One region of the Salinicola lusitanus genome, then DNA from elsewhere that is predicted to be linked to it. Evidence: predicted binding sites of a transcription regulator. Region 1 holds the regulator's gene; each other region holds the start of a gene.

The links. The regulator PhoB, encoded in region 1, activates phosphate uptake and scavenging genes when phosphate is short. The targets are predictions, from matches to a motif close to TGTCATANNNNTGTCANA.
Region 2: AAGT95_RS00795 (PhoX family protein) is a predicted target of PhoB. The motif match lies at 6,548-6,565, and genes of this name have one in related genera.
Region 3: AAGT95_RS17485 (glycerophosphodiester phosphodiesterase) is a predicted target of PhoB. The motif match lies at 7,015-7,032, and genes of this name have one in related genera.

What each region holds. Positions count from the first base shown of each region.
Region 1 is NZ_CP151919.1:1,310,180-1,320,189, reverse strand. It holds gene AAGT95_RS06060 (NAD(P)/FAD-dependent oxidoreductase) at 1-1,066, opposite strand, end outside; gene AAGT95_RS06055 (chorismate lyase) at 1,288-1,770, shown strand; gene ubiA (4-hydroxybenzoate octaprenyltransferase) at 1,854-2,747, shown strand; gene phoB (phosphate regulon transcriptional regulator PhoB) at 2,893-3,582, shown strand; gene phoR (phosphate regulon sensor histidine kinase PhoR) at 3,591-4,928, shown strand; gene AAGT95_RS06035 (methyl-accepting chemotaxis protein) at 5,158-6,828, shown strand; gene AAGT95_RS06030 (M23 family metallopeptidase) at 6,925-7,776, shown strand; gene AAGT95_RS06025 (siderophore-interacting protein) at 7,789-8,847, opposite strand; gene AAGT95_RS06020 (superoxide dismutase) at 9,024-9,635, opposite strand; gene cysZ (sulfate transporter CysZ) at 9,934-10,010, opposite strand, start outside.
Region 2 is NZ_CP151919.1:175,910-185,919, forward strand. It holds gene tatC (twin-arginine translocase subunit TatC) at 1-554, shown strand, start outside; gene hemB (porphobilinogen synthase) at 728-1,735, shown strand; gene ppk1 (polyphosphate kinase 1) at 1,775-3,982, shown strand; gene AAGT95_RS00795 (PhoX family protein) at 4,167-6,353, opposite strand; gene AAGT95_RS00800 (hypothetical protein) at 6,639-8,345, shown strand; gene AAGT95_RS00805 (hypothetical protein) at 8,342-8,854, shown strand; gene gspD (type II secretion system secretin GspD) at 8,851-10,010, shown strand, end outside.
Region 3 is NZ_CP151919.1:3,863,643-3,873,652, forward strand. It holds gene AAGT95_RS17465 (AAA family ATPase) at 1-2,264, opposite strand, end outside; gene AAGT95_RS17470 (tRNA-(ms[2]io[6]A)-hydroxylase) at 2,375-3,037, opposite strand; gene acnB (bifunctional aconitate hydratase 2/2-methylisocitrate dehydratase) at 3,488-6,091, shown strand; gene AAGT95_RS17480 (outer membrane beta-barrel protein) at 6,349-6,939, shown strand; gene AAGT95_RS17485 (glycerophosphodiester phosphodiesterase) at 7,112-8,926, shown strand; gene ppsA (phosphoenolpyruvate synthase) at 9,029-10,010, opposite strand, start outside.

The DNA.
Region 1 (10,010 bases):
GCCAGTGGTGCGGGGGTTCACGCGGTGGCAGCGCGACAACCGGCAGCAGCGGTGTCTTGACCACCACCGGCCAGGCGCCGTAGCTCGCCTCGGTCGGGGCGCCGGTCAGCGTTGCCGCCAGCGCCTTGACCGCGGCCTGCAGTGGCTGAACGTACATGGCGCTCACTCCGCCGGTCGGGGCGCCGAGCCCGTCGACACAGGCCACGTCACCCAGCGCGAAGATATCCGGCGCACTGGTCGCGAGCCGGCGGTCGGTCAGGATACCGGCCGGCGACACCGCCAGCCCTGCGGCCTCGGCCAGGCCGGTACGTGGGCGCAGCCCCGTCGCGACCAGTACCAGATCCGCTGCCAGCACTTCGCCATCGTCGAGTGCCAGCGTCACACCGTCGCCATCGTCGTGAAGCGCTGTCACCTGACGTTCGAAATAGCCGCTAATACCGGCCTCGGCGAAGGCCTCGCCGAGTGCCCGCCCCAACGGTGGTGGCAGCAGGCGTGGCAGCGGCGTCGGCTCGGGCGCGACCAGCGCGATCCGGTGGCCTCCTGCATGGAGATCATTGGCGAACTCGCAACCCACCAGCCCGGCGCCGATGATGGCGATGCGGGCCTGCTGGCCGGGATGACGATCCAGCACCCCGCGCAAGCGACGATAGTCATCGAGATCGTTGATCTGAAAGACCCGGTCGCGCAGCGAAGACGCCACCTCGAACGGCTGCCGGGGGGCGGCGCCGGTCGCCAGCACCAGCTGGCCGTAGGGCAGCGTCTCGGCACCGATCACCAGCCGGTGGCCGACGGGGTCGATGGCATCGACGGGCATCCGGGTACGGACCCGCGCCTTCAGCGTCGCGGCCAGGCCCACCGCATCGTGCATGGCCAGCGATTGTGGCGTCTGCCGCTTGGCGAAGGCGCTGGAGAGCAGCGGCTTGGTGTACTCGTCGCCGCTGTCGGCACTGATCAGGGTGATCGGCCGCTCGCCATCACGGCGCCGAACGGCTCGGGCCAGGCCCACGCCGGCCATCCCGGTGCCGATGATCGTCAGGGGCGCGTTGGAGGGATCGGATTGACTCATTGCGGGGCTCGTCGGTCGGTCGTCTCGAGGCCTCATGTTACACTACGCCGCCTTCGACCCGCGCCGTCCCGGTGGTCCCTGACCGTTCCACGGCGCTTTCCTGATGCGTCCTGATGGAGTCGCTTCGCGTGCCCTCAGCTTGTTACTGCCATGCACTGTCGCCCGCCGAACGATCCTGGCGATGGATTCGCTGGGCTCCCGCCGTCACCCGCCGACCTTGCATGAGCGCCGCCTGGTGGCAGTGGGTAGGCTCTACCGATTCGCTCACCGCCCGGTTGGTCGCGGCCTCCAGGCGCCCCTTCCGGGTCAGGCTGGAACACCAGGGCGTCGAACGACCGCGCCGCGACGAGGCGCTTGCCTTGGGGCTGGCGCCTACCGATCTCGCCTGGATACGCGAGGTCACGCTGATGAGCGGCGAGCGACCGTGGGTGGCGGCGCGCTCGGTCGCTCCACTGGATCGTACCGGTTGTCGGCGCCTGCGCACGCTGGGCGAGCGTTCGCTGGGGAGTTGGCTATTCGCGCAGCCCGACCTGCAACGCGACCCGATCGAGGTGGCGCGAGTCTCCGCGGACGCAGAGGGCGTGTGGCTGCGGCGATCACGTTTCCGGCACGGCAGCATTCAACTGCTGGTGCAGGAGTGCTTCCTGCATGAAATGGCGGAGGACCTGGGCCTGGCTCTCCCGGAACGACGACCGACGGCCTGAACGACGGCTCCCACCTCGAAGCGAGGCCGCAGTTGCAGTAAAGTCGTTGCCGATTCAGAGGCCTTGCCGTTTCGGAGATTCGTATGCCCAGCGCCGGTTCCCCTTCCACGCCCCGCGGCCTCGCCCGCCTGCCGGACTTCCTGCGCCTGACCCGGCTCGACAAGCCGATCGGCACCTGGCTGCTGATGTGGCCGACGCTGTGGGCACTGTGGCTAGCCGCCGGCGGCCTGCCGGATCGCGCCAACCTGATCATCTTCGTGCTCGGCGTCTATCTGATGCGCGCTGCCGGCTGCGTGGTCAACGACTACGCCGACCGCAAGATCGACGGCCACGTCAAGCGCACCCGGGAGCGCCCGCTGGCCACCGGACGCATCCGCGAGCGCGAGGCCAAGATCCTGTTCGCGGCGCTGGTGGCGGCGGCCTTCGTGCTGGTCTGCTTCACCAACCTGGCCACGGTACTGCTCTCCTTCGTCGGGGTGGCGCTGGCCGCACTCTACCCCTTCATGAAGCGCTACACCCACCTGCCCCAGGTGGTGCTGGGGCTGGCGTTCTCGTGGAGCATCCCGATGGCGTTCATGGCGGTGAGTCGCAGCGTGCCGCTGGAGGCGTGGCTGCTGCTGCTGGCCAACCTGGCCTGGACCGTGGCCTACGACACCCAGTACGCCATGGTCGACCGCGACGACGACATCAAGATCGGGGTGAAGTCCACCGCGCGCCTGTTCGGCCGCGCCGACAAGCTGATCATCGGTCTGCTGCAGCTGCTGACCCTGGCGTTGCTGACCTGGGTCGGAGCGCGGCTGGCACTGGGCGGTTTCTTCTGGCTGGGGCTGGCCGCGATGGCGGCGACCTTCGTCTACCAGCAGTGGCTGATCCGGGAGCGCGAGCGCGGCCCCTGCTTCCAGGCCTTCCTCAACAACTTCTGGTCGGGACTCTTGCTGTTCGCCGGACTGGTGCTGGCGCTGTGGCCGCCGGCCTGAAAGGCGCGATTGTCGTAACTGTCATATCGATGTCATATTTTCACGATGTAATCGTCACCGTTCTGTCACGGCCGGTCGCTACGCCCGATGGCGTCATCGACGCCACGCAACAAAGCGAACCGGCGGCTCACTCGAGGCACTGCGCATGAGCTCCAAGACCGTACTCATCGTTGACGACGAAGCATCCATCCGCGAAATGATCGCCGTTGCCCTGGAAATGGCCGATTATCGTGTACTGGAAGCCGACAACGCCCAGACCGGCCACGCCATGGCGCTGGATCAGAAACCCGACCTGATGCTGCTCGACTGGATGATGCCCGGCACCAGCGGCATCGAGCTCGCGCGTCGGCTGAAGCGCGAGGAGGCTACCGCCGAGATGCCGATCATCCTGCTCACCGCCAAGGGTGAAGAGGACAACAAGGTCCAGGGGCTGGAGGCGGGCGCCGACGACTACATCACCAAGCCCTTTTCGCCGCGCGAGCTGGTGGCCCGACTCAAGGCGGTACTGCGCCGGGCCACGCCGCCGGGTATCGAGGAGGCGGTCGAGGTCGAGGGGCTGCGGCTCGACCCCTCCAGCCACCGCGTCACCTCCCATGGTGGCGCCCTGGAGATCGGCCCGACCGAGTATCGTCTGCTGCAGTTCTTCATGACCCACCAGGAACGCGCCTACACCCGCAGCCAGTTGCTGGATCAGGTCTGGGGCGGCAACGTCTACGTGGAAGAGCGTACCGTCGATGTGCATATCCGCCGGCTGCGCAAATCCCTCGGCGAAGCGCACCAGCATCTGGTCCAGACCGTGCGCGGCACCGGCTACCGCTTTTCGGTCAGGGAGTAAGTCAGGACGTGCGCTACTGGATCAACGAACTGTGGCGCCTCGGCTACATGCTGTTCGGGCTCGGCGCCATGGGACTGTTGCTCGGCGAGCTGGGCGACGACCTGCTCGCCGGGCTGGGCTGGGGGCTAGCGGCCGGCCTGGGGCTCTATGTCTTCCTGCACCTGCGCCACGTGCGCATGCTCTATGTCTGGCTGCTGAAGAATCCCCGCGAGGCGCCACCACCCGGCACCGGAGTCTGGGGTGACCTGTTCGATCGCCTGTATCACTATCAGAAAGCCCAGACCCAGCTGCAGCAACGACTGCGCGATATCCTGCGGCGCATCCAGGACTCCTGCGAGGCGATGCGCGACAGCGTGGTGATGCTGGATCCCAATGGCGACCTGGAGTGGTGGAACAGCGCCGCCGGCGACATGCTCGGCCTGCAGCCCGATCACGACCGCGGTCAGCCGATCACCAACTTCCTGCGCGATCCCCGTTTCATCGCCTACTTCGAGACGGGCGACTACCGCGAGCCGCTGCTGATTCCCTCCCCGGTCCAGGCCAATCGTACCCTGCAGTTCCATCTCACCCTGTTCGGCGACAACGAACGCCTGCTGATGGCGCGGGACGTGTCCCGGCTGCATCAGCTGGAGATGATGCGCCGCGACTTCGTCGCCAACGTCTCCCATGAGCTGCGCACGCCGCTGACGGTGCTGGCCGGTTATCTCGAAACCTACTCGGACCACGCCGACCAGCTGCCGACACGCTGGCAGCGAGGCTTCTCGCAGATGCAGGCGCAGACCACGCGCATGCAGAATCTGGTCGAGGATCTGCTGCTGCTCTCCCGGCTCGAGATCGATAGCCCCGACGACGACCGCGATACGCTGGACGTGACGACGCTGCTCGGCGAGATCGTCGCCGATGCCCGGGAGTTGAGCGCCCAACGCCACCAGTTGTCGATAGAAGCCGACGAGTCGCGGCGGCTGCTGGCGAACACCAAGGAGATACGCAGCGCCGTCTCCAACCTGGTCTTCAACGCCGTTCGCTACACACCGGAAGGCAGCACCATCACCCTGCGCTGGAAGCCCTGGCATGACGGCGCCGCCATCGAAGTGGAAGACAACGGCGAGGGTTTCGATCCCATCCATATCCCGCGACTGACCGAGCGCTTCTATCGCGTCGACAAGGGTCGCAGCGCCGCCACCGGCGGCACGGGGCTGGGCCTGGCCATCGTCAAGCACGTGCTGCTGCGCCACGACGCCAGCCTGGAAATCGTCAGCCGCCCGGGGCTCGGCGCGCGCTTCCGCTGCGTGTTTCCCGCTGCCCGACTGGTCGAGCCTGACACAGGGTCGGCGCCGTCCCCCTGAACGGCGCCGTCGCTGCTCACGGCGGACCCTCCTCCCTCCAGGCCGGCATGGCCGCCGAATCGCGTCGGGCAACGTCGGCGTACCCCAATCCGGCCCGATCACGCGCATCGCGGCGAAATCGCACGAATCGATCTCAACCTTGATTAGAACCTGCCGATAAAGTGAGCGGATTATTAGTTTAATCCTCCATATGAATCGACAGATACCTCGGAAAGGAACGGTTTTCGCGATGACGATGCGGCAAAAACTCTGGATCACGGTGGGACTGATGTGGTTCGGTATGCTGGTGCTGGTGGGCTGGATGGCCCTGGAGAAGCGCGATACGTTGATGGCCGAGCGCGTCAGCAGTCTCAAGAGCTTCGTGGCCAGCGCCCAGACACTGGTCGAGCGCTATGTCCAACGCGCCAACGATGGCGAGTTCTCCGAACAAGCCGCCAAGGACTTCGCGCGCAGGAACCTATCGGCGCTGGATCTCGACGGCAGCTATGTCTACGCCTTCGACAGCAACATCCATCTGGTCTATCACCCCAAGCGCGAAATCGGCACGGACATGAGCGGTTTCCGCGACGACAACGGCATCTATTTCTATCGCGAGCTCAAGGCGCTGGCGGACTCCCCCGACGACGGCACCCTGGAGTACACCTCCACCAACGCCGATGGCCAGGACATATCGCGCCTCAACTACGTGCGCTACGTCCCCGAGTGGGACTGGTATCTCGCCGCCAACGTCTATATCAGCGACATCCAGCAGGCGTTCTGGGCCGGCGTGTTGAAGATGAGCCTGATCGCCGGTGCCATCGGCATCATCATCACGCTGATCATGGGCTGGATCATCCGCAACGTGCTGGGCGACCTGGGGGGCGACCCGCGCCAGGCGCGAAACGCGATCCGGGGCATGGCCGAGGGCGATCTCACCACCGCGCTGAAGATCGGCGCCGGCGACCGCCACAGCCTGCTCGCGGCCATCGAGGGCATGCGGATTCACCTGGCCGAATCGATGACCAACGTTCGCCACGCCTCGACCACCATCACCGTCGGCGTGGGCCAGATCCACAGCGGCAACCAGGACCTGGCGGCGCGAACCGAGCAGCAGGCGGCCTCCGTCGGCGAGACGGCCTCCAGCATGGAGGAGCTGACCCAGACCGTGCGCCAGAATGCCGACAACGCCCGCCAGGCGAGCGGCCTGGCCGGTGAGGCCCGCGCCACCGCCGCGGAGGGCGGCGAGATGATGGATCAGGTCGTCTCGACCATGCAGGGCATCACCGACAGCTCGCGCCGGGTCACCGAGATCGTCGGCGTGATCGACTCGATCGCCTTCCAGACCAATATCCTGGCGCTCAACGCCTCGGTGGAAGCCGCCCGGGCCGGCGAGCAGGGTCGGGGGTTCGCGGTCGTCGCCAATGAAGTCCGCACCCTGGCCAGCCGCAGCGCCGAGGCCTCCCGCGAGATCCGCGAACTGATCGACGCCTCGAATCGCAGGATCGATGCCGGTTCCGAGATCGTCGGGCAAGCCGGCGGGACCATTCGTCGTGCCGTGGATTCGGTGGCCCGCATGACAGATCTGATCGAGGAGATCTCGATCGCTTCCGGCGAACAGTCCAACGGTATCGACCAGGTCAACGAGGCCGTCGTGCAGATGGATCACGTCACCCAGCAGAACGCCTCGCTGGTACAGCAGGCATCGGCGGCCGCCGCCACGCTCAATGCGCAGGTGGCGACGCTGGAGCGGGCACTGGCCGGGTTCAAGATTCCCGATGCCGAATACGACGAGAGGGTGTCGCGCTATCGCTCGCCGTCACCCTCGACCCCGGCGCCGATATTGGCGGCGGCCTCCTCGCCGGGAGGCAAGACCGCGACACGCTCGGCACCGAGCGATAACGACGATTGGGAGTCGTTCTAGAGCGCCCTCTCGACCCGGCCCTGTCTCCCATCCGCCTGTCTTCCGCCACCGGCTCGGGTTATGGTGGCGGCATCCCGCGATACGGAGTGCCGACAGGTGATATCGATCCCCTCCTCTCTCTGGTGGTGCCGACGACTCGGCGCCACCGTCTTCGTGCTGCTGCTGTCGAGCGTCATGGTCGAAACACGCGCCGATGCGGTTCCGGTCACCTTCCCCGACAGCGTCCAGCAGGGCTCGATGGTGATCGGACGCGTGCCGCCCGGCAGCCAGGTCACCGTGGCGGGACACGATCTCCGGGTTACCGGCTACGGCACCGTAGTCTTCGGTGTCGGCCGCGATGCCAGCGGTCGTCAGACAGTGTCGATCACCACACCGGATGGGCGCCAGCAGAGCGCGGCGGTCGCGATCACGCCCCGGGACTGGCCGATCGAGCGCATCGACGGCGTGCCGCCCAGGACCGTCTCGCCGCCGCCGGAGATCGCCGCCCGCATCGCCCGCGAGCAGGCCGCCGTCAGCGCCGAGCGCAAGCGCAACGACGACCGGGTGGGGTTCGCCCAGACCTTCGTCTGGCCGGTGGAGGGGCGCATCAGCGGGCGTTTCGGCAACCAGCGCATCTACAACGGCACGCCGGGATCGGCGCACTCGGGCATGGACATCGCCGCCGCCGAGGGCACGCCGATCAAGGCCCCGGCGAGCGGCGTGATCACCTTCGCCGACGATCTCTATCTGACCGGCGGTACGGTGCTGCTCGACCACGGTTACGGCATCAGCTCCAATTTCCTGCATCTGTCGCGGATCGACGTGAAGGTCGGCGATCGCGTCGAGCAGGGCGACGTGATCGGTGCGGTGGGGGCGACCGGGCGCGCCACCGGGCCCCACCTGCACTGGGGCATGAACTGGTTCGATACCCGCATCGACCCGCTGCTGGTACTGGAGCGAGGCCGTTAGTCACGAACGCAGCTAGGCGCTTTCCCGTTTCCAGTAGCCCGTGACCAGATGCTGCCCCTTCCGCAGCCCGAACTCCTGCTTGAGCCGCTTCCTCAGGCGCTGGCTGACATCGGCTTCACCGGCGAACCAGACGAACAGATCGTCGCGGGTATCGGGCATCGCCTCGACCACCGCCGAGGCAAGCTGCTCGCTCGGCGCGTGACCGCGACAGCGGTGCCGCCAGCTGATGCGGCAGTGATCGGCGACCGGCAGCTCCAGCTCATCCACCGGCGATTCGACCTCCAGCCACGCCTCGACCTGCGCGCTCGCCGGCAATGTCTCCAGCAACCGCGCGATGGCGGGAATGGCCGTCTCGTCGCCGGCCAGCAGGTAGTGGGATGCGTCGGCGACGCCCCGGCCGTAGGGACCGGCCATGCCACAGATGTCGCCCGGTTTGGCTCGGCGGGCGAAATCGCCTCCCGGCCCCGGCGCTTCGTGTAGCAGGAAATCGATCTCCACCTCGCCGCTGACGACGTCCAGGCGGCGAATGGTGTAGTAGCGAATCTCGGCCCGTCGATCTTCCGGCGGCCATTGGGTACCGCCTTCCGCGGTGGGTCGGGGCCACTGGGGGCGATCGATGCCGACCGGGGGGAAATGCAGCCGCACGTGCCACTCTTGCGGATGATCGAAGCGCGCCAGGTTTTCGCCACTCAGGGTCAAACGACGGATGCTGGGGCTGAGCTCCTCGACCCGGGTCACCCGCATCTCGCGAAAATTGGCGAAGGTCGGTGCCGCCACCACGTCGCCATGCCAGTGCAGTGGCAGGGCGTTCTCGCCAGCGAACAGCGAGACGTAGTGCTCGATAATGCCGCGCAGCGTCTCCAACCCATCTCTCGCGTCGGCTTCGGCCTCGAGGTGAAGGCCGACCCGGCTCACCGAGAAGCGTGCTTCGCCACCCGGCAGATCGATCGCCACCTGGCGCTCGTCGCTGCGGTAGGCCACATCGTACTCATCCAGAAACGATATCAGGCGCAATCGAAAATCATTCACATCGGTAAGCGTCAGTGTGGCGTCGCAGCGTTGTGCAGTCATGGTATCGGATCGTCGCGAGGGTGGATCGATGAGCGGAGCCGGCAGGACGCCAGCGCGATCAGCGTATCAGAAAAGGCGCTACGGGGGGAATCCTTGCCGAGGCGGGTACCAACGCAGGATGCCCCCGAAACGGGGGCATCCTTGAACGGCCTGACATCGGAATATCGACCCGATGATCAGGCAGTCGCTTCGGCGTAGCGACGGTTGACTTCGTCCCAGTTGATGACGTCGAAGAACGCCGCGATATAGTCCGGACGCTTGTTCTGGTACTTCAGATAGTAGGCGTGTTCCCAGACGTCCAGTCCCAGGATCGGCGTCAGGCCTTCCATCAGCGGGCTATCCTGGTTGAGGGTGTTGATGACCTTGAGCTTCTTCTCGGGCGTCACCACCAGCCATGCCCAGCCACTGCCGAAACGGCCGGCTGCCGCCTTCTTGAACTCTTCCTTGAAGGTCTCGTAGCCGCCCAGCTCGCTGCTGATGGCCTCGCCCACCTTGCCGGTCGGCTCGCCACCGCCATCCTTGGACATCACGGTCCAGAACAGAGAGTGGTTGGCATGACCGCCGCCGTTGTTGATGACGGCCTGGCGCTTGTCCTGCGGCACCTTGTCGATATCGGCCATCAGCTTGTCGACCGGCACCTCCTCGAGACCCGTGCCTTCCAGCGCGGCGTTGAGGTTGTTGACGTAAGTCTGATGGTGACGAGTGTGGTGGATCTCCATCGTCATCGCGTCGATCTTGGGTTCCAGCGCGTCATAAGCGTAGGGTAGCGACGGTAAGCTATGAGCCATGATCAAAACTCCCTTTCATGAGGAGGCATTGCCCGACGTGGGCGCCTCTCGGGTGAATCAAAATAGTGAGCAACGCGTCGCGGTGTCAAGCGAGCCCGATCTTCGCACAGCGTTGCTACGATGAAATATCACATTGATTTCAAAAGATTTTCCGAAGCCTTGGCAAAGCTGACCTCACTGCTTCGGCAAATCTCCCTGCCGTACCAGTCTAGATGGCGTGCTCCAAGGCGGCTTTCAACCCCATCCACCATTTTTCTTGTCGACCCAGGCCTCGTTGGTGCGCGCCAGTCGTGCGCCATCAGCGGGTGGCCGGCACCATGGAGCGGTAGTAGCGATCCCACAACATGACGCCACCGGCAACGCCGCCGGGCAACA
Region 2 (10,010 bases), 1.1 Mb from region 1:
AGGTCACGTCACCGTTTCTGGCCCCGTTCAAGCTGACCATGGTGGTCGCCATCTTCGCGGCGATCCCGTTCATCCTCTATCAGGCCTGGGCCTTCATCGCGCCGGGGCTCTACAAGCACGAGAAGGCGCTGGCATTTCCGCTGCTCGCCTCCAGTATCCTGCTATTTTACTGCGGTGCCGCCTTCGCCTATTACGTGGTGTTCCCGCTGTTGTTCAGCTTTTTCGTCCACACCGGACCGCAGGACGTCACGGTGATGACGGACATCAACGCCTACCTCAATTTCGTGTTGAAGATGTTCTTCGCCTTCGGCGTGGCCTTCGAGATCCCCATCGCCACGTTCCTGGTCATCTGGACCGGGATCGCCGACGTGAGGAGCTTGAGCAAGAAACGTCCCTACGTGATCCTGATCTGCTTCATCATCGGCATGTTGTTGACGCCGCCGGACATCATCTCGCAAAGCCTGTTGGCCGTTCCCATGTGGCTGCTGTTCGAGGTCGGAATCCTCTTCGGCCGCCTCGTCCAGCGGCGGCGCGCGGAAGAGCCCACTGACTGATTCGTCCGGTGGCCACCATTGCGACAATGCCCCATCCCGGCTGTCGACTCGGTTGTTATACTGGGGGCGCCAAGCCCCCGATGTCATCGTTTTGTCATTCGTCACTGATAGCTTGATCGTCGGTGACGCGAAGGGGCCGTGAGGCCCCTTCGCCGCCTATCGTGGAGAGATTCATGCGTTATTCCCTGTCGCGTCAGTATCCGGCCACCCGCCTGCGTCGTCTTCGCAAGAGCGACTTTTCCCGCCGCCTGGCCAGAGAATCGACATTGACCACCGACGACCTGATTCTCCCGGTCTTCGTGCTCGATGGCGAAAATCGCCGCGAGCCGGTCTCCTCCATGCCGGGCGTCGAGCGCCTTTCCATCGACGAGTTGCTGCGCGAAACCGAGGAGCTGGTCGAACTCGGCATCCCCGCGATCGACCTGTTCCCCTTCACACCGCCGGAGAAGAAGACCGTCGACGGTGCCGAAGCCTGGAACCCGGACGGCGTGATCCAGCGCGCCATCCGGGCGCTGCGTGAACGCTTTCCCGACCTCGGCATCATCACCGACGTGGCGCTCGATCCGTACACCACCCACGGCCAGGATGGGGTACCGGACGAGAACGGCTACCTGCTCAACGATCGCACCATCGAGGCGCTGATCAAGCAGGCGCTGTCGCATGCCGAGGCCGGCGCCGACGTGATCTCACCGTCCGACATGATGGATGGCCGTATCGGCGAGATTCGCGCCACCTTCGAGCGCGAGGGGCTCCACGAGACCCAGATCATGGCCTACTCGGCCAAGTACGCCTCGAAGTACTACGGTCCGTTCCGCGACGCCATCGGCTCCAGCGGCAATCTGGGCCGCGCGGACAAGTTCAGCTACCAGATGGACCCGGCCAACACCGACGAGGCGCTCCACGAGACCGCCCTGGACATCCAGGAGGGGGCCGACATGGTGATGGTCAAGCCCGGCATGCCCTATCTGGACGTCATCCAGCGAGTGAAGGAGTCGTTCGGCGTCCCCACCTTCGCCTACCAGGTCAGCGGCGAGTACGCCATGCACATGGCCGCCTTCGAGAAGGGCTGGCTCGACGCCGACAGCGTGATCCTGGAGTCGCTGACCTGCTTCAAGCGCGCCGGTGCCGACGGCATTCTGACCTACTTCGCCAAACGCGCCGCGCAACTGCTCAACCCTTGAGGGCCGCGGGCGTGTCGGCCCCGGTACCGGAGACTTGTGATGACGGATTCTGGCACGACGGACACGCCCAACAGCTCGGTCGATCTACCCTTGCCGGCCACCGGTGAAGAGACGCCTCCGCCCTTGCGCGTCAATCGCACGCGCAAGGGGATCCATGCCAAGGAGGCGCCCTCCTCGCAGGCGGATCTCGACGACGCCGCGCTCTACTTCAACCGCGAGCTGTCGCACCTGCAGTTCAACATCCGTGTGCTCGAGCAGTCCCTGGACCCTTCGCATCCGCTTCTCGACCGGTTGATGTTCCTGCTCATCGTCTCCTCCAATCTCGACGAGTTCTTCGAGATCCGGGTCGCCGGCCTCAAGCACCAGCTGGCTTCGTTTCATGAAGAGACCGGTGCCGATGGGATGACGCCGGCCCGCGTGCTGAGCGAGGTCTCGCGCATCGGCCACGAGCAGGTGGAACGTCAGTACCGTATTCTCAACGACGTCCTCGTGCCGGCCCTGGAGGAGCAGAAGATCCGCTTCCGGCGACGCGCCCAGTGGACGCCCGAGCAGGCGGCCTGGGTCGCCGACTACTTCGAGGAGGAGATCGCCCCGGTGATCAGCCCGATCGGGCTGGACCCCTCGCACCCCTTCCCGCGGCTGGTCAACAAGAGTCTCAACTTCATCGTCGAACTCGAGGGCACCGATGCCTTCGGCCGCGAGGGCGGCATGGCGATCCTGCCGGCGCCACGCTCGCTGCCACGCTTGATCCGGTTGCCGGAAGCGCTTTGCGAAACGGGTTTCACCGATTACGTGTTCCTGTCGTCGATGATCCACGCCCACGCCCACGAGGTGTTTCCCGGCATGGAGGTGGAGGGCTGCTATCAGTTCCGCCTGACCCGCAACGCCGACCTCTCGGTCGATCCGGAAGAGGTCTCGGACCTGGCCTCCGCCCTGCGGGGTGAACTGCTGGCCAGACGCTACGGCAGCGGCGTCCGCCTCGAGGTGGCCGACAACTGCCCCGACAGCCTGATCGATTTCCTGCTCAAGCAGTTCGAGCTTGGCGAGGAGGATCTCTATCGGGTCAATGGCCCGGTCAACCTGACCCGCATGATGGCGGTCCTCGGCGACGTCCAGCGTCCCGATCTGCGCTATCGGCCGTTCACCCCCGGCCTGCCCAAGCCATTGCGCGGTGAGGTGAACCTGTTCTCCGCCATTCGCCAGGGCGACATCCTGCTGCACCATCCGTTCCAGTCGTTCACGCCGGTGGAGGATCTGCTGCGTCAGGCAGCACGCGATCCCGATGTCATGGCGATCAAGCAGACGCTCTATCGCACCGGCGCCGACTCCGCGATCGTCGGCGCCCTGGTGGAGGCGGCCCGCGGCGGCAAGGAAGTGACCGTGGTGATCGAATTGCGGGCGCGCTTCGACGAGGCCGACAACCTGGCGCTGGCCTCCCGACTGCAGGAAGCGGGCGCCATCGTCATCTACGGGGTGATGGCCTACAAGACCCACGCCAAGATGATGCATATCGTCCGGCGCGAAAAGGGCGAGCTGCGCCACTACGCTCACCTCGGCACGGGCAACTATCACGCCAAGACCGCCAAGCTCTATACCGATTACAGCCTGATGACCGCCAACGACGAGCTGTGCGACGACGTCCACAAGGTATTCCAGCAGCTCTCCGGCATGGGCAAGCCCCGCAAGATCAACACCCTGCTGCATGCCCCCTTCACGCTTCACAAGACGCTGATCGAGATGATCGATCGCGAGGCCAGGCTGGCCGAGAACGGCAAGAAGGCCAGGATCGTCATCAAGTGCAATGCGATCACCGAGCCCAAGTTGATCCGCGCGCTCTACCGCGCCTCCCAGGCCGGCGTGACCTGCGACCTGATCATCCGCGGCATGTGCTGTCTGCGCCCCGGCATCCCGGGCATTTCGGACAACATCCGGGTGCGCTCGATCATCGGCCGATTCCTCGAACATACCCGCGTCTATTACTTCCACAATGACGGTAAGCATGAAGTCTGGTGCTCCAGCGCCGATGCCATGGAGCGCAACATGTTCCACCGCGTCGAGACCTGCTTCCCGCTACTGGACAAGAAGGTCGCTCAGCAGGTGCGCAAGGATATCGACACCTACCTGCTGGACAATTGCCAGAGCTGGGAGCTCGACACCGAGGGGCAGTATCATCTCCGCCTTCCCGGAGACGCCGAGCCGATCAGCGCGCAGGAGACCCTGCTCTACGCCTACGCCAGCCAGGCCTGAGCTCGAAGCTCGACGCTCGACGCCCGAAGCTCGAAGCTCGACGCTCGACGCCCGAAGCTCGAAGCTCGAAGCTCGAAGCTCGAAGCTCGAAGGAAGCCTAAACCAAACCGCCTCCGTCGTAAGCGACGGAGGCGGTTTTCTCTTTCAGCTTCTAGCCGCGTAGCGGCGCTCTTCCCGCTTTCGGTTACACCCCGACCTCCCCGCCATCACGCTTGCGGATTACCACGGTGGAGGCCCGCGGGCGGATCTCGCCCGAGGGGGCAACCGTCGCATCCTGCACGTTGGCACCAGGATCGGCCGGCCAGTTGCCCGGGTGCTGGATGTTGATGAACAGCGAGGTCTTGTCCGGCGTGGCGAAGATACCGGTCACCTCACAGCCGTTGGGGCCGACGGCGAAGCGCTTGAGCTGGGCCTGGTCGGCGGCATCGATCACCGCCTTGTCCCCCGGGCCGCGGCTGACGCTGGCCGGCACCACCGCCAGCACCTGGTCGTTGGTGTAGTCGGTGACCTTGTCGTAGCCGTTGTCGGTCTCGATCCACAGGATGCCGCGGCCGTCGCCGCGGTCGTCGTACCACAGGCCGTCGGGGCTGGCGAACTGGTTGAGTTCGGTGAGCCCAGAGTAGTTGTCGGCATCGCTCTCGGCGGCGCCGAAGACGAAGACCTCCCACTCGAAGCGGGTGCCCGCGGGGGACGGCTCAAGCCAGCGGATGACCTGGCCACCCTCGTTGTCCGGACGCGGGTTGGGGCCGTTGACCGGAGCGGTGGCATAGCCCACGCCCAGCTCGTCGACGTCGCTGCCGCCATTGGTGTAGGTGGCGGCGGTGCCCTCGGCGGTACGTTTGGAGTTGTTGGTCAAGGTCATGTAGACCTCACCCGACGAGGGATCGACGGTGCCCCACTCGGGGCGGTCCATCGGCGTCGCCCCCATGAAGTCGGCGGCGTCACAGGTGTTGATGAGCACACCGGCGAGGTCACGCTCGTTGGCAAGATTGAGCGCCTGCCACAGCGGGCGGCCGTCACGGGTGGTGGCATCCGGCGTCAGCGGCAGCCAATCGCCGCTGCCATCGGCGTTGAAACGCGCCACGTAGAGGGTGCCCTCGTCAAGGTACTTGGCGCCGATCGCCAGACGGTCGTAGTCCTGACCGGGGCGGTTGGCGTCCTGAGGGTCCCACTTGGCCTTGGAGACGAACTTGTAGATGTACTCGTTGCGCGAGTCGTGGCCGGTGTAGAACACCACCGGCTCGCCTTCGATCACCTTGCCCGGCCAGCACCCTTCGTGGCGGAAGCGGCCGATATGAGTGCGCTTGAGCGCGGCGGTCTCGGTGCTCACGCTGGCGGTGTTGCCATAGGGGTCGATCTCCACCACATAGCCGAAGGTGCGCGGTTCGTTACGGTAGTCGCCGGAGGCAGAAGCCGCGCTCGGCGTGGCGTCGAAGCGCGCGAACTCGCCGTTGCTGCCTCCCTGGGCGGTCTCCCAGCCGTAGCGGCTGCGGCCCGTGGGCACCCCCAGACGATCGTCATCGGGGTAACGATCGCTGGCCTTGGTGAAGACATTGGGCCAGTTCTCCTCGCAGGTGAGGTAGGTGCCCCAGGGGGTGAAGCCGTTGGCGCAGTTGTTGTTGGTGCCGCGGGTGCGCGTCCCGTTGGTGGAGTAGGCGGTCACCACGTAGTCGCTACCGCGCACCGGGCCGGCGAGTTCGATCGGCGTGGCCGAGGTGAGGCGGCGGTTGTAGCGCGATCCGCGCTCTTCGCGCCACTGGCCATCGCTGCCGAGCGCCAGCTTGACCAGGGTCACGCCGTGGGCGTTGATCTCGGTGCGCGCCTCGTCGGCCGGACGTGCGCCCTCTTTGGCGTTGGTCGGGCCGCCCTGCGGCGCCCACAGCGCGCTCTGGTCGATGTACTCGTTGTTGAGCGCCATGATGAACTCGCGCGAGGCGCTCTCTTCGCTCAGCGCGAAGTTGTGCATGCCGTCGTGGTTCATGCCCACGCTGGCCGCCTGGTACTCGGGCGTGACGCGGCGGTCCGCGGACCAGGCGCCGACACTGTTGTCGAGCGGGGTGCCCCAGGGGATCAGCACCTGGGCGACATAGCCTTCCGGCACCACAACCGCATCGGTGCGCGAGCCGCGAATCGAAGCGAATGCCAGCGCCAGCGGGGTGACTTCCGGCGAGCCGCCGCCGACGCCGCCGTTATCGTTGCTGTCGCCGCTGCTGCAGCCGGCCAAACCGAAGCCGCCAAGCAGGCCCATGGCGGCAAGCCCGGCGCCACCCTGCATGATGCCGCGACGCGAGATGCGGCGCGACAGTACCGACGAGAACGGCTCGTTGACGCTCTGGTTGAGAACGCGATGATCCTCGATTTCCTTGCTCATGGGGTGTCCCCTCTCTTTGGCGTAATTCACTAATGACGGTCTGCTAATCCACGGCACCCGGACCGGCGATGCGCGCCGCCGGCCACTTGGCGATCCAGCGCGTGCGGCCACCGGAATGCGTTACCCGGAGGCAACTTAGAGCAGCAAAGTGACAACACCATGACGACCTGACGGCAGCGCCACAGCGGTCGCGCCGTCATAAAACCGTCATCCCCCAGTCATTAGGATGCCGAGTCCGGCGGCGGCGAAGACCGTACGCCGCGTTGGATCATTCGCGGGAGCCTCATGACTGACCCCCTTTCCACCGCCCCCCAGGCCGCCACCGGCCGGGGCTGCGACCCCACTCGCCGCCGCCTGGTCGGCACCCTGCTGGGCGCCGGACTAGGCGCTGGCCTGAGTGCCGGAATGAGCGGCTGCGCCGCGCCGCTGACAGCCAGCGCGCGCGCACCGACCCCAGGGCGCCAGGTCGAGATCTTCTATCTGGCCGATACCCTGGAGTGCCTCGGCCCCACGCGGATCGTCGCCCCCGCCACCTATCTCGGCCCGGCCGAGCTGCTCGGCGCCGCCCCCTGGGCCACGGCGGCCGGCGTGACCACGCTGGCGGGCAGCGCTGCCGCCGAGTGGGCCGCACTCTATACGCCGCGCAGCGCCGCCCGGCGCCACACCGCAGGCTATGGCGGTCTGGCCGCGCAGCTCGACCGGCTGCGCCGGGAACTCGGTACCGAACGCACCCTGACACTGGAGAACGGCCAGTGCTGGAGTGGCAGCGGCCTGGGCCATCTCGCCAACGGTAGTGCCGGCGTCGCCGCCAGCCGCCTGCTGGCCAGCGACGCCCGGGTCAGCAGCGACGAGCGCACGCTGTGGCCACAGCGTGCCTCAGCGCTCTACCGCGACTACGCACGCCCGGTGCTGGGCAATCTGGCCGCGCCACCCGCCGGCGTCAGCGTGGCGACCCGCTTCGAACGCGATGGCGTCCAGGTGGCGGTGGTCGGCGCCAGCGACCCCAACGCCCTGGACGAGACCCGCTCCCTCGATCAGTGGTACCAGACCCTGGCCGAGAGCGTGGCCAAGGCCGCCGCGGAGGCCGAGCTGGTGGTTCTGCTGGCCGATACCGGCAGCGCCACCGCGCGCTGGCTGGCGGCGCGGCTGCCACAGGTCGATCTGGTGCTGGCCGCCCGTGGCCAGGATTTCTGGCCCCGTCTGATCGCAGTCGACAATGCCCACGGCGCCCCGGTACCGCTGTGTCTCCCCGGCAGCCACGCCAGCGGCTTCTTTCATCTCAGCTGCCGCAGCACACGCGACGGCTGGCAGATCCACGCCGAGTTCCAGCGCAACGACATCGCCGCGGACGCTGCGGCCGCCGATCACCAGGCGCGCTTCGATGCCCTGCGCGCACCCTACGCCGGCTGGCTCGACCGCCCGCTGGGCAGCGCCCCCGACTGGCTGTGGCGCCGCGACAGCGTCGGTGGCACCTGGGATGGCCTGATCGCCGCCGCCCTCACCGGGGATAGCGACACCACCCGCGCGCTGCTGCCGGGGCTGCGCCATGACACCCTGCTGGCCCCTGGCGAGACGATCACCCGCGACCACCTGTGGCGCCTGAGCGGCGGCCATCCGGCCCGGGTCGTCGAGCTGGCACCGCACGCCGAAGCGCTGGCGCGCCTGCTCGAGCGCGCGCTGGACAACAGCCTGGGTACGCCGCTGATCCTCAATGACAGCCGCGACCTGCCGCGTCTCTCGGCGACCCACTGGACGCTCGACTACGGTGCCGCCACCGGCGCGCGCGCCCATCTCGACGCGCTGCCCGAAGGGCTCACCTGGCGCAGCTTCAGCGCCCGCCCCCGGGCCGGCGGCGAACCGCTGTGGCAGCGCCTGGAGCGCTATCTCGGCGACCACGGCGGCACGCCGCCGGCCCCCACCCCGCCGAGCCTCGAGGCGCGCTACGTCGACGGGCATCCCGGTTGGCATCCGCAGGCGCGTCTGAGCACATGACCCTCCCGGCCTGGCTGAGCGCCCCGGCACAGTGGCTGGCGCTGTGTCTACTGGCGTGGCTGGCGGCCCAGGCGCTGACCGGCACGGCGCGGCTGCTGGCGCCGGCCGCCCCCGTCTTGGCGCCGACGACGGTCACCCTCGACCCCGCCGCGCTGCCGCCGGTACCCACAGCCTGGCAGCAGCAGGCCGCCGAGGCGGACCGGCGCATTCCGCTCACCGACCTGCCCTACCACGTGGTCGGCCGGGCACTGAGCGAAAGTGACGCGAACTCGCTGGTGGTGCTGGCGACGCCCGACGGCCAGCGCGCGCTGATGCCGGGCGACCGCATCGCCGCCAACATCACCCTGGCACGCATCGACGACGAGGGTGTGGTGCTGTCCCGCGCCGGGCGGCTGGAGCGGCTGCCCTGGCCCGAACCGACCGCCGCGCCGAGCGGGGGCATCTCGCCCGCCGCTCCGACCACCGCCGCCACCGCTTCTTCATCCACGCTTTCGGAGTCATCCCCATGAGCTCCCTGCCATCTCGATCGGCGCTCACGCTGCTGCTGGCCCTGCTACCAGCGCTGCTGCTGGCGACCCCGGCCCTGGCCCAGTCACAGCCCCAGACGCCCACGGGCAAAACGGCCGGTGCCGCCACGGATGCCACCCCGCGCTATGACGTCGACTTCCAGCAGACCAGCCTGCGCGAATTCATCGACAGCGTGGGGCGGATCACCGGCCATGAGTTCCTCGTCGACCCGCGGGTCCAGGGCACCATCTCATTGACCAGCCAGCGGCAGTTGAGCGCCGACGAGCTCTACCGCCTGTTCCAGAGCGAGCTGCAGATCAACGGCTACGCCACGGTGCCGCTCGCCGACGGCCAGGTGCGCATCGTGCCGGCCCAGGCCTCGCGCACTCAACCGCTCCCGCTGGGCGACGCCGCCCAGGGTGCCAGCGTCGCCACCGGCGTGATCGCCACACGCAACCTGGACGCCGCCACCCTGGCCAACGTGCTGCAGCCGCTGGTCGACAGCCAGGTGGGCACGGTCACGCCATGGCCGGAGAGCCATCTGGTGGTGGTCACCGACTGGCGTGACAATCTCCAGCGACTGACCCAACTGGCCCAGCGTCTCGACCGCCAGCGCGATCTCCAGGCCGCGGTACTACCGCTGGCGCACGCCTCCGCCGATGAGCTCGCCGGCACCCTGGACTCGCTGATGCAACGCGAGGGCGGCGGCCAGGTGAAGGTGGTGGCCAACCCGCGTGCCAACGCCCTGGTGGCCTACGGCGACCCCGCCGGGATGGCCCGGGTGCGCCAGCTCGTCGCCTCGCTGGACGCGCCCCAGGCCCAGGCCCAGCAGCGCAACACCCGGGTGATCTATCTCGACAACGTCAGCGCCGAGTCGGTGGTCGCGGTCCTCGGCGGGCTGACCGGCGACCGCCCCCAGAGCGCGGGGGGTACCGACGCCAGAAACCAGGTGCAGCAGCTGCTGCAGCGCGCCAGCGGTGGTGATAGCGCACTGCAGGGCGGCCGCCTCGGCGCCATGGGTGACACCGGCGGCAGCGGGCTGCCCGCGCTGCCGGATGCCACCAGCCGCAACGCCGCCGTCGCCGGTACCCTCGGCGCCGGCGACGACGCGGTCGGCTTCGCCGTCCACCCCTCGACCAACGCCCTGGTACTGATCGG
Region 3 (10,010 bases), 2.2 Mb from region 1:
TACCCCTGCAGTTGGTCGATACGGCTGGCGAGCAACCCCAGCAACCCGCTCGGTAGGCTGTCGGCGTCCAGGCGCCTGCCCTCGCGCCGATCGATCTCGAGCCGGCGGCAGATCTCCTGCAAGTAGAGAGGAACCCCCTCGCACCGCTCGATCAACTGTTCGCGCAGTCGCAGGTTCAGCTTGAGGCGATGGCGGCGGGCCAGGTAGTCCAGCATGTCAGCGGACTGCTCCGCATCGAGGCGCCCCAGCACCACCTGCTGATCCCAGTTCAACCTGACCGAGGGAACCTCCCGGTTCTGATGGGAGGCAACCAGTAACAAGGCCGTGTGAATCGGCAGCCGGGCCTGGAGATTCTGCAGGACTTTCAGTGACGGCTCGTCCAGCCACTGCAGATCGTCGACGATGATCACCAGCGGACGGCGAGAGCGAGTGGTCTCGAGAATCAGTGCCTGGGTCAGTTGGGTGACCAGCTCCACCGCCTCGTCGGCGTCCTCCCTGGCCAGCGACGCCCGCCCGAGCACGTCGACCAGCAGCTGCCGGCGCTCGACGCCGACTCGCTCCATCGCGGGAATCCGGTCGACCAGTCCCCTGATCGCGGCGTCATCCGGCTCCGCTTCGAGATACCACCCCAGCAGCGCCTGGACCAGCCCGTAGGATGTCTGACTCGACAAGCGAGTCGTGGGCCGCCAGAAAACCGCCGCGTCCTCTTGTTGCAGATATTCCCGGAAGTGGATCATCAAGGCGGACTTGCCGATACCCGTGTCGCCCAGTACCAGCAGGCTCTGCCGCAGCCCGAGGGAGACCCGAGCCAGCGCATCGCGCAACTGGCGGAGTTCGGTCTCGCGTCCGGTAAGGCTCGGCGGCAGGGTCTCGCGACAGGAAGACTCCACGCCCAGCACCAGCCCCCGCCGCTGAACCCGACCGTCGCTGCTGATCAGACGGGGAGTCAGGCGGGATTGCAGGTCGAAAGCCGGCGGCAGGTGCTGACTGGCGTTGAGCGAGATGACCAGTTCGCTGCTCTTGGCCGCCACCATCATGGCCAGCGCCACCTGCGTCACGTCGCCGAACGGATCGATCGAGTGCCGCTCCGGAAGCCAGATCACGCGACCGCTATCCAGGCCGGCCGTCAGCGTGAACCGGGGCGGCGCCTCCTCGCCCTGCCACAGATTATCGAGCTCGTGGGTGAGCCCTTGGCGACAATGCTCGAACAGCGCCACTAGTTCGGCCAGCTGATGGGTTGGGCCGTGGGTGCCGAAGCAGGCGAGCCCCACGCCACTCCCTACTGCGGCCTGCCAGAAACCGCCAAGATGGCGACACTGGGTCTCCAGCCACCGGAACAGCTGGTCCTGAGCCTTCAGGCAAGCCAGCGCCCGACCGAGGTCGTTTCCGGCGTCCGCCGGTCGGAGCGCAATCGCCATGACCGTGACCTGGCGATAATCGATATCTTCCGCCGAGTACCCTGGCACCTCCCGCCGCCCCTGGGGCGTGTCGGCGCCGACGCCGTTCGACCAATCGAGGTGTATCTGTCCCGGTTCCGGCCCCTCCGACCAGAATCTCGCCAGTTGCAGAAAGCCGGGCTCGGGCTGCTGGCCGGATAGCGCCAGGTGTTGCAGAAAGGCGTTGAACTGTTCCCGGGCGGCGGCGAACTGCCCGTGCTCGGCAAGCTGTCGCACCAATCGCTCGTGGAAAGGACCAAAGTCCGGGATTCGGTGGATCAGGGTTCGCAGCAGCCCCTCGGGCAGCGCCGAGCACGCCTCCAGCACTCGTTCCGCGTATTCGGTCAAGCGCTGTCGCCACTCGCCCCGGGTGCGTACCAGCCACTGCTGGAAAGCGACGCACTGGCCCAGATGCAGTTCGGACAGCAGGTCGCCGCGATAGTAGTCGAGCAGCCGCTCGAGGACATCGATGGAAGGCGGTTCTCGCAGCAGGCCGTCCACCTCGCGAAGATCCCAGTGAACACTGGGCGGCAGATCGAAGGAGATGGTCTGCCGGGTGACGGTCAGGGACGACTCGGCGAGATCGCCGAGGCTGTGCCGGAGGCAGTGAAGGGCATGGCGAAGGTTCGTCCTCCCCGACTTGACGCCCTGGTCCGGCCATAGCATTTCTGCCAGCGCGGCACGGCTCGCCGGCGCCTCCTGCATCAGCAGGTAGATCAGCAGCGCCTTCACCTTGTCGTAGCTGAAGTGCGTCAGCGCCTGATCACCCTGCCGATACCCGAAATGTCCGAAGAGCGCGATTGTTGTTGTTGCTCGACCTGAATTCATCGTTGTCCATTATCCGATAGAAGAAGCGACCACACGCAGATCATCGCCAAGCCGGTTGACACGCGCCCCTGGTCGACCTGGGCCAGCATGATCGCCGAGGTTGCGACGACTCACGGCGAGGTCGCTCTCGGCACGCCGCTGTGAAAGCGGAACATGGCGTCTTCGCCTTCGATCAACGCTTTTTCGTGAGCGGCGAAGCGAGTCACGCGTTCGGCCACGGCGGCCTTGCCGCCATAGCGTTCGGCGAGCCCGAGGTAATCCTCGAAATGACGCCCTTCCGAACGCACCAGGGAGCGATAGAACTTGGCAAGCGGCTCATCGAGATGAGGAATCAGCCGTGCGAAACGCTCACACGAGCGCGCTTCGATGAACGCGCCCACGATCAGAATATCGATCAATCGATCCGGCTCTTCTCGTGCTACGTGTTCACGCAGCCCCTCCGCGTAGCGCGACGCCTGAATGTGGGAGTAGTCGACTCCCCGCTCCTGCATCAAACCGACCACCTGCTCGAAATGGAGAAGCTCCTCACGCGCCAGCTGAGACATCTTGGTCAGAAGTTCGGGGCGATCGACATACCGGAACATCAGGCTCATCGCGGTAGAGGCGGCCTTCTTTTCACACTGCGCATGGTCGATCAACAACAGCGCCGGGTTTTCCAGTGCGGCGTCGATCCAGCGCCGAGGCGTGGCACAAGGTAGGAATTCGAGCAGCTCGACCGGCAGCAAGCGGTCGATGTCGACATCGATGTCATCGGTCATTCGTTGAGTAGTCATTGACGTTCTTCGGGCGCTTGGCAGGCAACTGCCAGCCCCGTTTTGCGGATGGAAGACATCGGGCCGTGGCGAGACATGTCATATTTCCCGACCCGGAGAACCTCTCGAGGATTGCGGCCACTCGATACGTTGAATCAGAGTGGATTCGAATCCAGTGGGCTCATGGTAGCGCCTGCCCGACGAGACTTCGATAGCCATTTCCACGACCATGGTGACATTGACGGCAGACCGGAAGTGGCGGAAGACCGGTGCCGACGTGGCCTCCTTAACATTGTCGACAGTTTCACGTAGACTTCGCAGCGCCCACCGCAGCCGATTTCGTGACAGCCATGTCAATGGCCGCCAGACGATCCTGGCTTGCCGAAGGACGAGACGTTCCGTACCTGCCGCGTCCTGGCCCGGATTCCGTCTCGCTCATGCGGGCTCTAACTCTAGATGAGGGTCTCCACCGTGCTTGAAGCTTACCGCCAACATGTCGAGGAGCGCGCCCAGGAAGGCGTGCCGCCGAAACCGTTGACCGCCGAAATGACCGCCCAACTGGTCGAGCTGCTCAAGCAGCCGCCCGCCGGTGAAGAGGCATTTCTCCTCGAACTGATCACCGATCGCGTGCCGCCCGGTGTCGACGAGGCCGCCTACGTCAAGGCCGGCTTCCTCACCGCCATCGCCAAGGGCGAGTCGACCTCGCCGCTGATCGACAAGATCCACGCGGTCAAGCTGCTGGGGACCATGCAGGGCGGCTACAACATCGCCACCCTGGTCGAGCTGCTGGACGACAGTGAGCTGGCCCAGGAAGTGGGCGAGCAGCTCAAGCACACCCTGCTGATGTTCGACGCCTTCCACGATGTCGCCGAGCGGGCCAAGAGCGGCAACGCCGTGGCCCAGGGCGTGCTCGAGTCGTGGGCCGAGGCCGAGTGGTTCCTGGCCAAGCCGGCGCTGGCCGACAAGATCAGCATCGCCGTGTTCAAGGTACCCGGCGAGACCAACACCGACGACCTGTCGCCGGCGCCGGATGCCTGGTCGCGCCCCGACATCCCGCTCCACGCCAACGCCATGCTCAAGAACCCGCGCGACGGCATCGAGCCGGAAGTGGCGGGCAGCAAGGGCCCGCTGGCGCAGATCGAGGCGGTCAAGGCCAAGGGCTTCCCGGTCGCCTACGTCGGCGACGTGGTGGGCACCGGCTCCTCGCGCAAGTCGGCGACCAACTCGGTGCTGTGGTTCTTCGGCGACGACATCCCCCACGTCCCCAACAAGCGGGCCGGCGGGTTCTGCTTCGGCGGCAAGATCGCACCGATCTTCTTCAACACCATGGAAGACGCCGGCGCCCTGCCGATCGAGATGGATGTCGACAAGCTCGAAATGGGCGACGTCATCGATGTCTATCCGTATGAAGGCAAGGTGACCCGTCACGACAGCGACGAAGTCGTTTCCACCTTCGCGCTCAAGACCCAGGTGATCCTCGACGAAGTGCGCGCCGGTGGCCGTATCCCCCTGATCATCGGCCGCGGTTTGACCGAGAAGGCGCGCAACGAACTCGGCCTGCCGGGCTCGGATATCTTCCGCAAGCCGGAACAGCCGGGCGACACCGGCAAGGGCTTCACCCTGGCCCAGAAGATGGTCGGCAAGGCCTGCGACATGGACGGCGTCCGCCCGGGCATGTACTGCGAGCCGAAGATGACCACGGTCGGCTCCCAGGACACCACCGGCCCGATGACTCGCGACGAGCTCAAGGATCTGGCGTGCCTCGGCTTCCAGGCCGACCTGGTAATGCAGTCCTTCTGCCACACCGCCGCCTATCCCAAGCCGGTCGACGTCGAGACCCATCACACCCTGCCCGACTTCATCATGAACCGTGGCGGCGTCTCGCTGCGACCGGGCGATGGCATCATCCACTCCTGGCTCAACCGCATGCTGCTGCCGGACACCGTCGGTACCGGTGGTGACTCGCACACCCGTTTCCCGATGGGGATCTCGTTCCCGGCAGGCTCCGGGCTGGTGGCCTTCGCGGCGGCCACCGGCGTGATGCCGCTGGACATGCCGGAATCGGTGCTGGTGCGGTTCAAGGGTGAGCGTCAGCCGGGCATCACCCTGCGCGACCTGGTCCACGCGATCCCCTACTACGCGATCCAGCAAGGGCACCTGACGGTGGCCAAGTCCGGCAAGAAGAACATCTTCTCCGGCCGCATTCTGGAGATCGAAGGTCTCGAGGATCTCACCGCCGAGCAGGCGTTCGAGCTCTCCGACGCCTCCGCGGAGCGCAGCGCTGCGGGTTGCACCATCACGCTGGGCGAAGAGCGCGTTACCGAGTACCTGAACTCCAACGTCACCCTGCTGAAGTGGATGATCAGCGCCGGCTATGGCGACCGCCGCACGCTGGAGCGCCGTATCGAAGCCATGGAAGCGTGGCTGGCCAACCCCAGCCTGATGCGCGCCGACGCCGACGCCGAGTACGCTGCGGTGATCGAGATCGACCTGGCCGAGATCGACCAGCCGGTGCTCTGTGCGCCCAACGATCCCGACGATGCGCGTCTGCTCTCCGAGGTTGCCGGCCAGAAGATCGATGAAGTCTTCATCGGCTCGTGCATGACCAACATCGGCCACTTCCGCGCCGCCGGCAAATTGCTCGAGAAGCAGCCGGCCGGCAGCCTGAAAACGCGCCTGTGGCTTGCACCGCCGACCAAGATGGACCAACATCAACTGACCGAGGAGGGCTACTACGGCATCTACGGCAAAGCTGGCGCTCGCATGGAGATGCCAGGCTGCTCGCTTTGCATGGGCAACCAGGCACGCGTCGCGCCGAAGTCGACCGTGGTATCCACCTCAACCCGTAACTTCCCCAACCGTCTGGGCGACGGCGCCGATGTCTATTTGGCATCGGCAGAGCTCGCGGCCATCGCCGCGGTCGAAGGCCGCCTGCCCACGGTGGAGGAGTACAAGGCTACCATGGGTGAGTTCAATGCCATGGCGGGTGAGATCTACCGCTACCTGAACTTCCATGAGATAGAGGATTTCCAGAAAGCGGCCTCGAGCGTCATTCCGGTCGCCCAGGAAGCCTGACACGTCTCTTCCGATGCTCGCGCTTCATGAAGAGGTCACCGAAACGCCCCGCCAACGCGGGGCGTTTTTTTATGCCTGACCTCGATGAGAGATCGCTTGCGTCTGACCGGGGCTAATCATAAAGTCTGACCGAGTCATGAAACGCTGTTCACCAGCGTCGACGATCCGTACACGCCGGTAGCCATTCGTCATCCGCATGGCAATTCGCCGATGAGGCCACGGAATGCCTGTCCGGACGCATTCAAGGGAGATTCACGATGAAGAAGAAGATCTGGCTCGTCATTCCGATGACGATGTCTCCGCTGCTGTTGGCGCCGACGGCGCAGGCGGCCAACGCCGACGGGCTCTATCTTGGCATCGGCGGTGGCTACGGTGAGGTGGCGAGCAGCGACAGCGAGATCGGCAAGTTTGCCGGGGCCAGCGGCGAAAGCTATCACGTCGACGATGATGACAGCGTCTACAAGGCATTCGTCGGCTACGAATACAACCCCTACTTCGCCACCGAGGCCTTCTACGCCGATCTGGGCAAGCCCAACCTGATCCGGGGTGGCAATGTCGTCGATCTCAAGAGCAAGGCCTACGGCTTGAGTCTGGTCGGCAAGCTGCCGGTCGGCGCTGGCTTCGAGCTGTTCGCCAAGGCGGGTATGGCACGTTGGGAAACGGAGGCCAGGGGCGAGCTCAGCGCCACGTCGGATCTCGATGACAATGACGGGATCGACCCGGTCTATGGTGCCGGCGTGCAGTACCGCTATCAGCACCTTCTGCTGCGCACCGAATACGAGCGCTACGATTTCGACAGCAATTTCAAGGTCGATACCTACACCGCCTCCGTGGGCTGGCAGTTCTAGACCCGCGGTTGACGATACCGTGTCCAGGCCGCCTCCGAGCGGCCTTTTTCGTTCATGGCCGGACGAACTTGCAAAGATGACCGTTTGACGACAACACTGAATGGCACACCTTGTCGCGACCATTCGTCATTGAGACCACTTTGGCCCAGGAAGGGGCACCGCCGACCACTCCATGCTAGCACCCAGATCACTGATACAAGACATCGCCCGGCAGATCCGCGCCCACCTGCGTTCGCTGATCGCCTTCCACCTGTTCTTCACGTTACTCGCCTCGGCGGTATGGGTGCCGCTGTCGGCCAACACGCTGTCCGGACTCCTCCGTCGCATCGGCCGCCCCGTGCTCAGCAACGGACAGATTCTGGATGTCGCCTTCTCGCCCTGGGGGCTGCTCTGGCTGCTGGTGGCGATCGGACTCAGCTTCCTGGTGATCTTCCTCCAGCAGGCGGGAATGATGCTCGTCGTCTCGAGCCAGGCCGGGAATCGTTATCGGGTGGCCATGGGTTCGCTGTGGCACGTGCTACGCCGTTTTCCGGCCTTGATGACCCTCACCCTGCTCCAGGTCGGAAGCCACCTTCTCCTGGCCGCCCCGTTCGCCATCGGCCTCTCCCACCTCTACAGCGCCATGCTCGGCGATATCGAGCCCTATATTCTGATCCACTTGAAGCCTCCCGAGCTGTGGGAGTTTCTCGCCGTGGCGACGCCGATCGTTGTGGTGCTGGTCCTACTCAGCGCCGCCCTCTATTTCCGCTGGTTCCTGGCACTGCCGGCGATGATGCTCGACGGGCTGAAGCCGATCGCCGCGTTGAAACGCAGCCGCGAATTGACCCAGGGGCGTCGCCTGCGGATGGCCCTGGCCGTCGTCGGCATGGCGCTGCTGGTGGCGGCCATCCCGGTTGTCTTCACCCTGGCCTTCAACACCCTGGGCGGGACGTTGCTCGGGTATCTGCCGGAGCGCAACAGCGTGCTGATTCCGGCGATGCTGACCTATCTGGCGCTGTATATCGTCACCACGATCGCCCTCACTTTCCTGGGCATCGCAGCCAACAGCCTGGTGGTGATCACGCTATACCACCGTGCCATCGGGCGGGCGCCAGTGTTTCGCCCCGCCGCGACGCCGCAGCGCTCCGGGGTGATCGCCTGGGGGGCAGAGATCCTGCTGCTGGTCTTTGCCCTGGGCCAGGCGGGCTGGATACTGCATGGGTTCGAGATCAACGACCACGTCACTATCACCGCCCATCGCGGCAGTTCTCTGGTGGCACCCGAGAACACCATGGCCTCGATGAACCAGGCCATCGCCGACGGTGCCGACTACATGGAACTGGACGTGCGCCTGAGCGGCGACGGGCAGGTCGTCGTCTCCCACGACAACAATCTGAGTCGATTGACCGGGGTCGACCGTAACATCAGCGACATGACGCTGGCGGAGATCGAACAGGTCGATGTCGGCTCCTACTTCGGCGATGCCTTCGTCGGCGAGCGCATTCCCACGTTCCAGCAGGTCCTGGACAACGCGCGGGATCGCATCGGGCTCTACGTCGAGCTCAAGCCGGCGCCAGGCACCGCCGAGGAACTGGCCCAGAAGGTCATCGCTCAGTTGAAGGCCAGCCAGATGACGGACCACGCCGTGATTGCCTCGCTGTCACCCGATGTCATCGAGGTGGTCAAGGGCCTGGACGGAGAGCTGCGGACCACCCTGTTTCTGCAGTTCGTCCTGCCCGGCGCGCTGCATACCACCGACGCCGACATCATCGGTCTGCGCCACACCCAGGCCACGCCGAGCCTGCTGAGGACCATTCACGATACCGGCCGAGGGGTGGCGGTATGGACCGTCAATGGTATCGGCGACATGTCGCGCTATCTCGACATGGGGGTCGACAATATCATCACCGATCGGCCCGATGCCCTCGCCAATATCCTGCAGGAAAGACGGGCCATGTCGGACGGCGAACTGCTGCTGGTGAAGCTGCGCAACTGGCTGCGTTCGTGACCCCTCCGACGACAGCACGGTTGCCGACGTCTTGTCATCACGTCAAAACCAAAAAAGCCGGCGCGAGGGTATCGCGCCGACCCTTGGGCTGCTCAATGACGATCAGCCCAGCGTTTCACCCGCCAGCATGAACCAGGTCTCGAGCACGGCGTCCGGATTCAGCGAGACCGAATCGATCCCCTGTTCCATCAGCCACTTGGCAAGCTCCGGATGGTCGGAAGGTCCCTGGCCGCAGATGCCCACGTACTTCCCTTGGGCCTTGCAGGCCTGGATCGCCATCGACAGCAGCTTCTTGACCGCCGGGTCCCGCTCGTCGAACAGGTGGGCGATGATCGCGGAGTCGCGATCCAGACCCAGCGTCAACTGGGTCAGGTCGTTGGAACCGATGGAGAACCCATCGAAATGCTCCAGGAACTCGTCGGCCAGCAGCGCGTTGGAGGGGAGCTCGCACATCATGATGATCTTGAGCCCGTTGTCGCCGCGTTTGAGGCCGTTGGCCTCGAGCAGGTCGACCACCGCCTTGCCCTCGGCCGGCGTGCGCACGAACGGCACCATGATCTCGACGTTGTTGAGCCCCATCTCGTCGCGAACGCGCTTGAGCGCCCGGCACTCCAGCTCGAAGCAGGCCCGGAAGTCGTCGGAGATGTAGCGCGAGGCGCCGCGGAAGCCGAGCATCGGATTCTCTTCGCCCGGCTCGTAGAGCTTGCCGCCGATCAGGTTCTCGTATTCGTTGGACTTGAAGTCCGACAGCCGCACGATCACGCGCTTGGGATAGAACGCCGCCGCCAGGGTGGAGATGCCCTCGACCAGACGATCCACGTAGAAGCTGACCGGGTCGTCGTAGCCGGCGGTGCGCAGGTCGATGGTCTGCTGCAGGTCGCTGGAGAGCTTGTCGTAATCCATTAGTGCCCGCGGATGCACGCCGATCATGCGGTTGATGATGAACTCCAGCCGCGCCAGGCCGATGCCTTCGTTGGGCAGTCCGGCAAAGGCGAAGGCGCGATCCGGGTTACCCACGTTCATCATGATCTTGAACGGAATCTCCGGCATGGCGTCGACGCTGGTGGTCTGGCAGTCGAACTCC